2 regions of the Pseudomonas sp. ADAK2 TE3594 genome follow, and region 1 is predicted to be linked to the other one. Evidence: predicted binding sites of a transcription regulator. Region 1 holds the regulator's gene; the other holds the start of a gene.
What was found. The regulator sigma-54, encoded in region 1, starts transcription at its own class of promoters, with help from an activator protein. The targets are predictions, from matches to a motif close to ANTGGCATNNANNTTGCTNT.

Region 1 (4,418 bases):
TGCCTGCAGCGAGCATCATCATTGCCATAATGCTTTTGCCATCGACCGTGGATTCCGGCGTGCGTCCTACCCGGATCGTGCAATCCTTGAACTCACCGGCGACCCCAACGAATTTTGCAGACGCGCGGGCATGCAGGCCCAGCTTGTTGATGATTTCGATTTCCAGAGCAGGCATCGCGATGTGAATCCTTTAGCTGAGGTCGCGGTGGCGAACCTGGACGTTCTTCAGGGTTTTTTGCAGGACCTGACCCAGACGTTCGGTCAGGTAGACAGAGCGGTGATGCCCGCCGGTGCAGCCAATGGCAATGGTGACATAGGCGCGGTTGCTGGCGGCAAAGCGGGGCAGCCATTTGAGCAGGTACGAGGAAATGTCCTGGAACATCTCTTCGACGTCAGGTTGTGCCGCCAGGTACTCGGCCACCGGTTGGTCGAGCCCGGACTGTGCCCGTAGCTCCGGCTTCCAGTAAGGGTTGGGCAGGCAGCGCACGTCGAACACCAGATCGGCGTCCACCGGCATGCCCCGCTTGAACCCGAAAGATTCCACCAGGAACGCAGTGCCCGGTTCCGGTTGATTCAGCAGGCGCAACTTGATGGTATCGCGTAGCTGATACAGGTTCAGATTGGTGGTATTGACCTTGAGGTCGGCCAGATCGGCAATCGGCCCCAGCAGATTGGTTTCGTCCTCTATCGCCTCCGCCAGCGAGCGATTTGCGCTGCTCAGCGGGTGACGACGGCGAGTTTCCGAAAAGCGTTTGAGCAAGGTTTCTTCGTCAGCGTCCAGGTACAGCACATCGCACTGGATATGCCGGCTGCGGACCTCTTCCAGCAATTCGGGGAACCGTGACAGGTGGCTCGGCAGGTTGCGTGCATCGATGGATACGGCCACCAGCGGTTGTGCCAGTTCGGTGTGAATCAGCGCGCGTTCGGCCAGTTCCGGCAGCAAGCCGGCAGGCAGGTTGTCGATGCAGTAGTAGCCGTTGTCCTCGAGCACATCGAGGGCGGTACTTTTACCTGAGCCGGAGCGGCCACTGACGATGATCAGGCGCATGATTAGTGACCGTTCTGCTCGTCCAGGACAACCTGATACAACGCTTCGTTGCTCGGGGCGCTGCGCAGTTTTTCACGCACCTCCTTGCGATCCAGCATGCTGGCGATCTGGCGGAGCAATTCCAGGTGTGCATCGGTGGCGGCTTCCGGGACCAGCAGTACAAACAGCAGGTCAACCGGCGCACCGTCGATGGCGTCGAAATCGATGGGTGCATCCAGGTGCATCAAGGCACTGATGGGCGATTCGCAGCCCTTGAGACGGCAGTGGGGGATGGCGATGCCGTTGCCAAAACCGGTGGAGCCGAGTTTTTCACGGGCGACCAGACTCTCGAAGACATCCTGCATGGCCAGATCCGGCACTTCGCGATGGATGAGGTTGGCAATTTGCTCGAGGGCTTTCTTTTTACTGCCGCCCGGCACGTTCACCAGGGAACGGCCGGGGGTCAGGATGCTTTCAAGTCGGATCATGGGTTGGGAGTGTTAACGACCGGTCGCGCCCTGGAGGAGGCTCTGGGTCTTTTCCTTATGCTTTTTGAGTTGTTTATCCAGCTTGTCGGTCAGTGCGTCGATCGCTGCGTACATATCGGTATGTTCCGCATTAGCGACCACTTCATTGCCGGGAATATGCAGCGTGGCTTCGATTTTCTGCTTGAGCTTCTCGACCGTCATCGTGACCTGCACGTTGGTGATCTTGTCGAAATGCCTCTCTAATCGTTCGAGTTTTTCGCCGATGTAGGTGCGAAGAGGTTCGGTCACTTCCAGTTGGTGTCCACTGATGTTGACTTGCATACAGCTTCTCCTTCGTTGCCAGTGCATAAAGCGGTAGATCAGATGATCTACCACTGGAACGCTGTGGCGTGGCTCTACATCAACCGCTTGCGTTCGCTCGAAGGCGCGATCCCGAGGGATTCGCGGTACTTGGCGACGGTGCGGCGAGCCACCTGAATGCCTTGTGCCTCCAGTAAACCAGCGATCTTGCTGTCACTCAACGGCTTTTTCTGATTTTCCGCGGCAACCAGTTTTTTGATGATCGCGCGGATCGCCGTGGACGAGCATTCACCGCCTTCTGAGGTACTGACGTGGCTGGAAAAAAAGTATTTCAGTTCATAGATGCCCCGCGGGGTATGCATGAATTTTTGCGTGGTCACCCGTGAAATCGTCGATTCATGCATGCCCACCGCTTCGGCGATGTCGTGCAGCACCAACGGCTTCATGGCTTCGTCACCGTATTCAAGAAAGCCGCGTTGATGCTCGACGATCTGGGTGGCGACTTTCATCAGGGTTTCATTGCGGCTTTGCAGGCTCTTGATGAACCAGCGAGCTTCCTGCAACTGATTACGCATGAAGGTGTTATCAGCGCTGGTATCGGCGCGACGCACGAAACCGGCGTATTGGGCGTTGACACGCAGGCGTGGCACCGATTCCTGATTCAACTCCACCAGCCAGCGCTCGTTGTCCTTGCGCACAATCACATCGGGAACGACGTATTCGGCTTCGGTGGACTCGATTTGTGAGCCTGGGCGCGGGTTGAGGCTCTGGACCAATTCGATGACCTGACGCAGTTCATCTTCCTTGAGCTTCATGCGACGCATCAGTTGGCTGTAGTCGCGGCTGCCGAGCAAGTCGATGTAATCGGTGACCAGGCGCTTGGCCTCGGCCAGCCAAGGGGTCTTGGCGGGCAGCTGGCGCAGTTGCAGCAGCAGGCATTCACCGAGGTTGCGGGCGCCGATGCCTGCGGGTTCGAACTGCTGGATGCGGTGCAGGACGGCTTCGATTTCGTCCAGTTCGATGTCCAGTTCCGGGTCGAACGCCTCGAGGATTTCCTCAAGGGTTTCGTCCAGGTAGCCCTGATTATTGATGCAGTCGATCAGGGTCACGGCGATCAGGCGATCGGTGTCGGACATCGGTGCCAGGTTCAGTTGCCAGAGCAAATGGCTTTGCAGGCTTTCACCGACGGATGTGCGGGTGGTGAAATCCCACTCGTCGTCATCGTTGCTCGGCAGGCTGCTGGCGCTGGTCTGGTAGACGTCTTCCCAGGCAGTATCGACGGGCAATTCGTTGGGAATGCGCTCATTCCAGTCGCCTTCCTCGAGGTTGTCCACCGTTGGGGCGGTTTCCTGGTAGGAGGGTTCCTGAATGTCGGCGTTGGGTTTCTGTTCGGCGCTATCGGCCAAGGGGTCGGCGTTATCGAAGTCGTCGCCTTCTTCCTGGCGTTCGAGCATCGGATTGGACTCCAGGGCCTCCTGGATTTCCTGTTGCAGGTCCAGGGTCGACAATTGGAGCAGGCGGATGGCCTGTTGCAGCTGCGGTGTCATCGTCAGCTGCTGGCCCATTCTCAAGACTAGCGATGGTTTCATGGCAGGGGCTTAACACCTTATTCGCCGGCGCACATGCGCCATCCACTACAGGGCGCCGAAGCGCCAAACATAAGCAAATTATATGCCTGAAACTGAAGTGTTTGCCTAGAGCGCTGTAACAATAAAAACTTATTGATTTTTTATTGAAGTGCGCGCGCTCTCGGCGACCCGGGCACCTCAGTGCTTACAGGCGGAACTCATGACCCAGATACACTTCCTTGACCAGCTCATTGGCCAGGATGGTGGCGGAGTCACCTTCAGCGATCAGTTGGCCGTCGTTGACGATGTAGGCGGTTTCGCAGATATCTAGGGTTTCGCGGACGTTGTGGTCCGTGATCAGCACACCAATGCCTTTGGCCTTGAGGTGATGAATGATCTGCTTGATGTCGCCCACCGAAATCGGGTCCACACCGGCGAAGGGTTCGTCGAGGAGGATGAATTTCGGATTGGTGGCCAGTGCCCGGGCGATTTCCACGCGGCGGCGTTCACCACCGGACAGGCTCATGCCGAGGTTGTCGCGGATGTGGTGGATGTGAAATTCCTGCAGCAGGCTTTCCAGCTCTTTGCGACGACCGGCCTTGTCGAGTTCCTTGCGTGTCTCGAGGATGGCCATGATGTTGTCGGCCACCGACAGTTTGCGGAAGATCGACGCTTCTTGCGGAAGATAGCCGATACCCGCCTTCGCACGACCGTGCATCGGCTGGTGGCTGACATCCAGGTCGTCGATCAGTACGCGACCCTGATCGGCCTGTACCAGGCCGACAATCATGTAGAAACAGGTGGTTTTACCGGCGCCGTTAGGGCCAAGCAGGCCGACGATCTGACCGCTGTCGATGGACAGGCTGACGTCGCGCACGACCTGACGGCTCTTGTAGCTCTTGGCCAGATGCTGAGCTTTCAGAGTTGCCATTACTGGGCCTTTTGCTCGTCGGTTTTCTTCTTCGGCTGGATCACCATGTCGATGCGAGGACGTGTCTCGGTGACCTTGTTACCCGTGGCGCGACCGGCGCTCGC
Region 2 (4,418 bases), 1.0 Mb from region 1:
GATGTTTTCCCACATGTCGGCGGTGATTCGCCCACGCACCGCATGGGCGCTGGCTCGCGCGGCACCGAGGCAGCTGTAGATGCTCGCCGGATTGGCCGCATCCAAAGCAAAGAAATGCAGCAGCCGTTCGGCATGCAGTTCGCCGTGACGCTCCAGGTAATCGTCCAGAGTGCCGGTGATCAGCAACGGCATGGCGAGTTCGTGCAAGCCATCGCCACGACCATCCTGAGGCATCAGTGACAGCGAATAACTGATGTCGAGCATCCGTGCGAGGTTTTCCGCCCGTTCCAGGTAACGCGACATCCAATACAGATCCGAGGCAGTTCTACTTAACATGGCAGGCTTCCTTCAATCCTCGACCACCCAGGTGTCCTTGGTTCCGCCACCCTGGGAGGAATTCACCACCAGGGAGCCTTCGCGCAAGGCGACACGGGTCAAACCGCCGGGCACAACCCGGGTTTCGCGGCCAGACAATACAAACGGACGCAGGTCGATATGGCGTGGAGCGATACCGTTTTCGACAAAGGTCGGACAGGTCGATAAAGACAACGTCGGTTGGGCGATGTACGCGTGGGGCTTGGCTTTGATCCGCTCGCGGAAAGATTCGATTTCCGCCGCCGTCGCCGCTGGCCCCACCAGCATTCCGTAACCACCGGAGCCCTGGGTTTCCTTGACCACCAGCTCTGGAAGATTGGCCAGCACGTGGGACAGTTCAGAGGGATTACGACACTGCCATGTCGGCACGTTCTTCAGGATCGGCTCTTCATCCAGGTAGAAACGAATCATGTCCGTGACGAAGGGATACACCGACTTGTCATCCGCGACCCCGGTGCCGATGGCATTCGCCAGCACCACGTTGCCGGAACGGTAGGACGACAACAGCCCTGGAACGCCAAGCATCGAGTCCGGGTTGAACGCCAGTGGATCGAGGAAAGCATCGTCGAGGCGACGGTAGATCACGTCGACGGCTTTCGGCCCGTCCGTGGTGCGCATGAACACCTTGTCGTCACGCACGAAAAGGTCCGCACCTTCCACCAGTTCAACGCCCATTTCCCGGGCCAGAAACGCATGCTCGAAAAACGCACTGTTGAAGCGCCCCGGCGTCAGCACCACCACGCTCGGGTTGTCGATCGGGCTGGAGCTTTTCAGGGTATCGAGCAACAGGTTCGGATAGTGGTCGATCGGTGCGATGCGCTGGGCTGCGAACAACTCGGGGAACAGGCGCATCATCATCTTGCGGTCTTCGAGCATGTAGCTCACGCCACTGGGTGTACGAAGGTTGTCTTCGAGCACGTAGTACGTGCCGTCGCCATCTCGCACCAGGTCGACGCCGGAAATGTGCGAATAGATATCGCGGTGCAGATCCAGCCCTTGCATCGCCAACTGGTATTGCTCGTTGGCCAGCACTTGCTCGGCCGGGATGATGCCGGCCTTGATGATGCGCTGTTCGTGGTAGAGGTCGGCAAGGAACATGTTCAATGCCTTGACCCGCTGAATACAACCGCGCTCGACGACTCGCCATTCACTGGCGGGGATACTGCGGGGAATGGTGTCGAAGGGAATCAGGCGCTCTGTCCCCTGCTCATCACCATAGAGCGTGAAGGTAATCCCGGCACGATGAAATAACAGGTCGGCCTCGCGTCGCCGTTGTGCCAAAAGCTCGTCAGGCGTTTCGGCAAGCCAACGGGCAAACTCCCGATAATGCGGGCGGACCTGGCCGCCGGCATCGTACATCTCATCAAAATAGGTGCGGATCATGCCGTACTCCTTGTCACCCCGGACATCCAGACCTTCGCAAGGCCCGTGCCATCGGCATAAACGCTTTGATATCAATCAGTTGGATAATGACGCTGCACGCACCGCACCAATCCTGTGCGGTAAATGCCTCAACCTGATCGCCCCCGCTTCATGGCGAAGCAATGCTGTCGCCTATCAGCAGCATAGCCAGAGTTGATTTCACTGCCCGGGGGGCGATGCGGATAATCCGCGCATTCGCTGGAAAAACTTACCGAACTTCCCTTTAGCCGCCTGCTCAGGCGGTTTTTTTTGCGTGTTTGAAACGTTATGAATCAAAAACCCAGATCAAAAGATCGCAGCCTCGTTTCACTCGACAGCTCCTACAGAAGAACGCATCCAATGTAGGAGCTGTCGAGTGAAACGAGGCTGCGATCTTTGGCGCCTTTTCAAACCGCGAAAACGAAAACGGCCAACCAAAAGGTCAGCCGTTGCTGAGTGTTGTCGCTGTTCATAAAGTTATGCGAGTAGCCCTCGTACCTCCTGCTTGACGCCCCATCCTTCGATGATACCGCCCAGAGGCTCGACCACCGCCTCGAAGTCCTGCTCAAAGTCGCCGATCCCGTCATAGGTGGCGTACATCACTTTGCTCAGTTCCAGATGCCACGCACCGTCGTCGCGCACGCTGATCTGGGCATTCAAGGATTCACCACTGAAATGACCTGCCGCCCTGCGTGCCCGCTCCTCGTCCGGAAAAATGGCGTAGAACTCGATGGGATGGAATCGTGAAAAGTCGAAACCGCCTTCTTTCATGCGGCGCAGCACGCTGCTGCTGATGTCTTCTTGATAGGCTGTGCTCATGAAACGTCCCCCTCAGACTGATGGATAGACTTTCCGTATTCCCTGCACTTTCAACCGATTGGTGAGAGCGATACGGCAACAGAGGTTACCGACGGGAAACAAGCATGTAGCTGACAAGACCAGACCTTAGCGAGTCATTCGCTGATCTCGCTTGCAGAGTAGCCCCAAGATAGAGCTGCTGCCAAGGTCTGGTTGTGAATGTGACAGGAGGTGTATCAGATCGGGGTAATACTGATGATTTCAATGCTGTTCTGGGATTTCAGACTTTTGACGGTCGGATCATCGGTACGACCCTCCAGATCATTGAGATCCAGTTCGGCAGCGACCGGCAGGCACCGGGCGCGAATGAGTTTGGCGGCTTGCTCGCTATTCGGGCATTCCTCGCACTCGAAGAGTTCGTCCACTGTTTCACCGTGATCATCCACGAAAGTGATTTTCCACTTTTGCATCGGTGCCTCCTCGATAAAACCCATGGATGGGCTTACATCTATCTGGACTTTGCCCCTGACTGATCGTTCAACGGATTACCGCATGTCGCCATGAAAAAACACAGAAACCTGTGTAGGAGCGAAGCTTGCTCGCGAAAGCGGTGTAGTAGTCAATTCACATGTCGACTGATACACCGCTTTCGCTTCGCTCCTACAGGGGTTATGTGTTCATTTTAGTCGTTGCTGGGTTTGTTCACCGCTTGCAGTACGCCCGCTACTACAACCCGGAAATCGAATGCGGGTGGCAGCGGACGGTTACCCGCCCATGATGACCAATCGATCGCCTCGATTGACGGGAAAGGCGCGCATTCTACGTCGCGGAATATGACAGGTCGAACCTCGCGTTATGGCTCGACCCAATCCTGTGGGAGCGTGGCTTGCCCGCGATAGGATCGCCGCGTTGCAGCTGACAGACCGTAGCGCCAGCATCGCGGGCAAGCCACGCTCCCACAGGTTCAGTGTTGCAGGCGAAACCAATCAGATCCGCACATTGCCTCGTGGCCCGGCGATGGCCCAGATGATCAGGCCCAGGACCGGCAGCAGGAGGATCAATAGCACCCAGATGATTTTCATCCCGGTCTCGGCGCCACTTTTAAGCACGTTGATGATGGCCCAGATATCGAGGGCAAGAATAATCAGGCCAACCAGGCTGTTGAACGTGGAACCCATGGTGACGCTCCCTAAGAGTGGTATGCCCTCTTAGGATAGTCGGGCCTTGCGAGGGTTCCGTTTTATTAGCGTCGTAGACGGCTTCAGACGTGGATCGCGACTTTCAAGGCTTCCAGGGAGGGCGCGGCGGCGATGCCGACTTCGGCGCACAACTCCAGCACCCGTGGCACGTCGTTACCGTAGACCAGCACCACTTGCAGTTCGTCGTCGAGCAATTGGCTGAAGTTCATCAGCGTGTAACCGCCGTTTTCCTTGTTCATGCTGCCCATCTGCACCTGAATGCGATTGAGCGCCGTGAGGGCTTCGGTCTTGGCCAGTTGCTTGGGTTTGATGTTGAAATCGACGCCGGGGCCGAACGAAGCGACGATCTGCGCAAACAGGTCCATGTAGGTGTCAGCCTGGAACAGCACGGTTTCCGGCAAGCTGCCGACGACTACCCACTCACCCAATGGGATCGGGAAGGTGTCGTCGTAGTTGATGTCCGGATTGGCCGTCAGAAAAGCCTCAGGATCGGCGTAGGCCTGAGCCGCTTCGTCAGCGATTTTCAGAATTTCGTCATCGCTCATGCACCCGGAGCTGATTTTGCTGATGAGTTCGACGAGTGCGGCTTTCATGAGGTGGATCCTGTAGCGAGGGAGATTTGAGGGCGCGAAGGATAACGCATTA

Region 2: AB7M22_RS05570 (circularly permuted type 2 ATP-grasp protein) is a predicted target of sigma-54. The motif match lies at 1,792-1,811, and genes of this name have one in related genera.

Annotation. Positions count from the first base shown of each region.
Region 1 is NZ_JBRJGV010000001.1:185,193-189,610, forward strand. Features, by position in the region: gene AB7M22_RS00770 (HPr family phosphocarrier protein) at 1-175, opposite strand, end outside; gene rapZ (RNase adapter RapZ) at 191-1,048, opposite strand; gene ptsN (PTS IIA-like nitrogen regulatory protein PtsN) at 1,051-1,515, opposite strand; gene hpf (ribosome hibernation-promoting factor, HPF/YfiA family) at 1,528-1,836, opposite strand; gene AB7M22_RS00790 (RNA polymerase factor sigma-54) at 1,911-3,404, opposite strand; gene lptB (LPS export ABC transporter ATP-binding protein) at 3,589-4,314, opposite strand; gene lptA (lipopolysaccharide transport periplasmic protein LptA) at 4,314-4,418, opposite strand, start outside.
Region 2 is NZ_JBRJGV010000001.1:1,206,153-1,210,570, reverse strand. Features, by position in the region: gene AB7M22_RS05575 (alpha-E domain-containing protein) at 1-336, opposite strand, end outside; gene AB7M22_RS05570 (circularly permuted type 2 ATP-grasp protein) at 349-1,758, opposite strand; gene AB7M22_RS05565 (ribonuclease E inhibitor RraB) at 2,254-2,595, opposite strand; gene AB7M22_RS05560 (hypothetical protein) at 2,811-3,044, opposite strand; gene AB7M22_RS05555 (PLDc N-terminal domain-containing protein) at 3,561-3,752, opposite strand; gene AB7M22_RS05550 (hypothetical protein) at 3,836-4,366, opposite strand.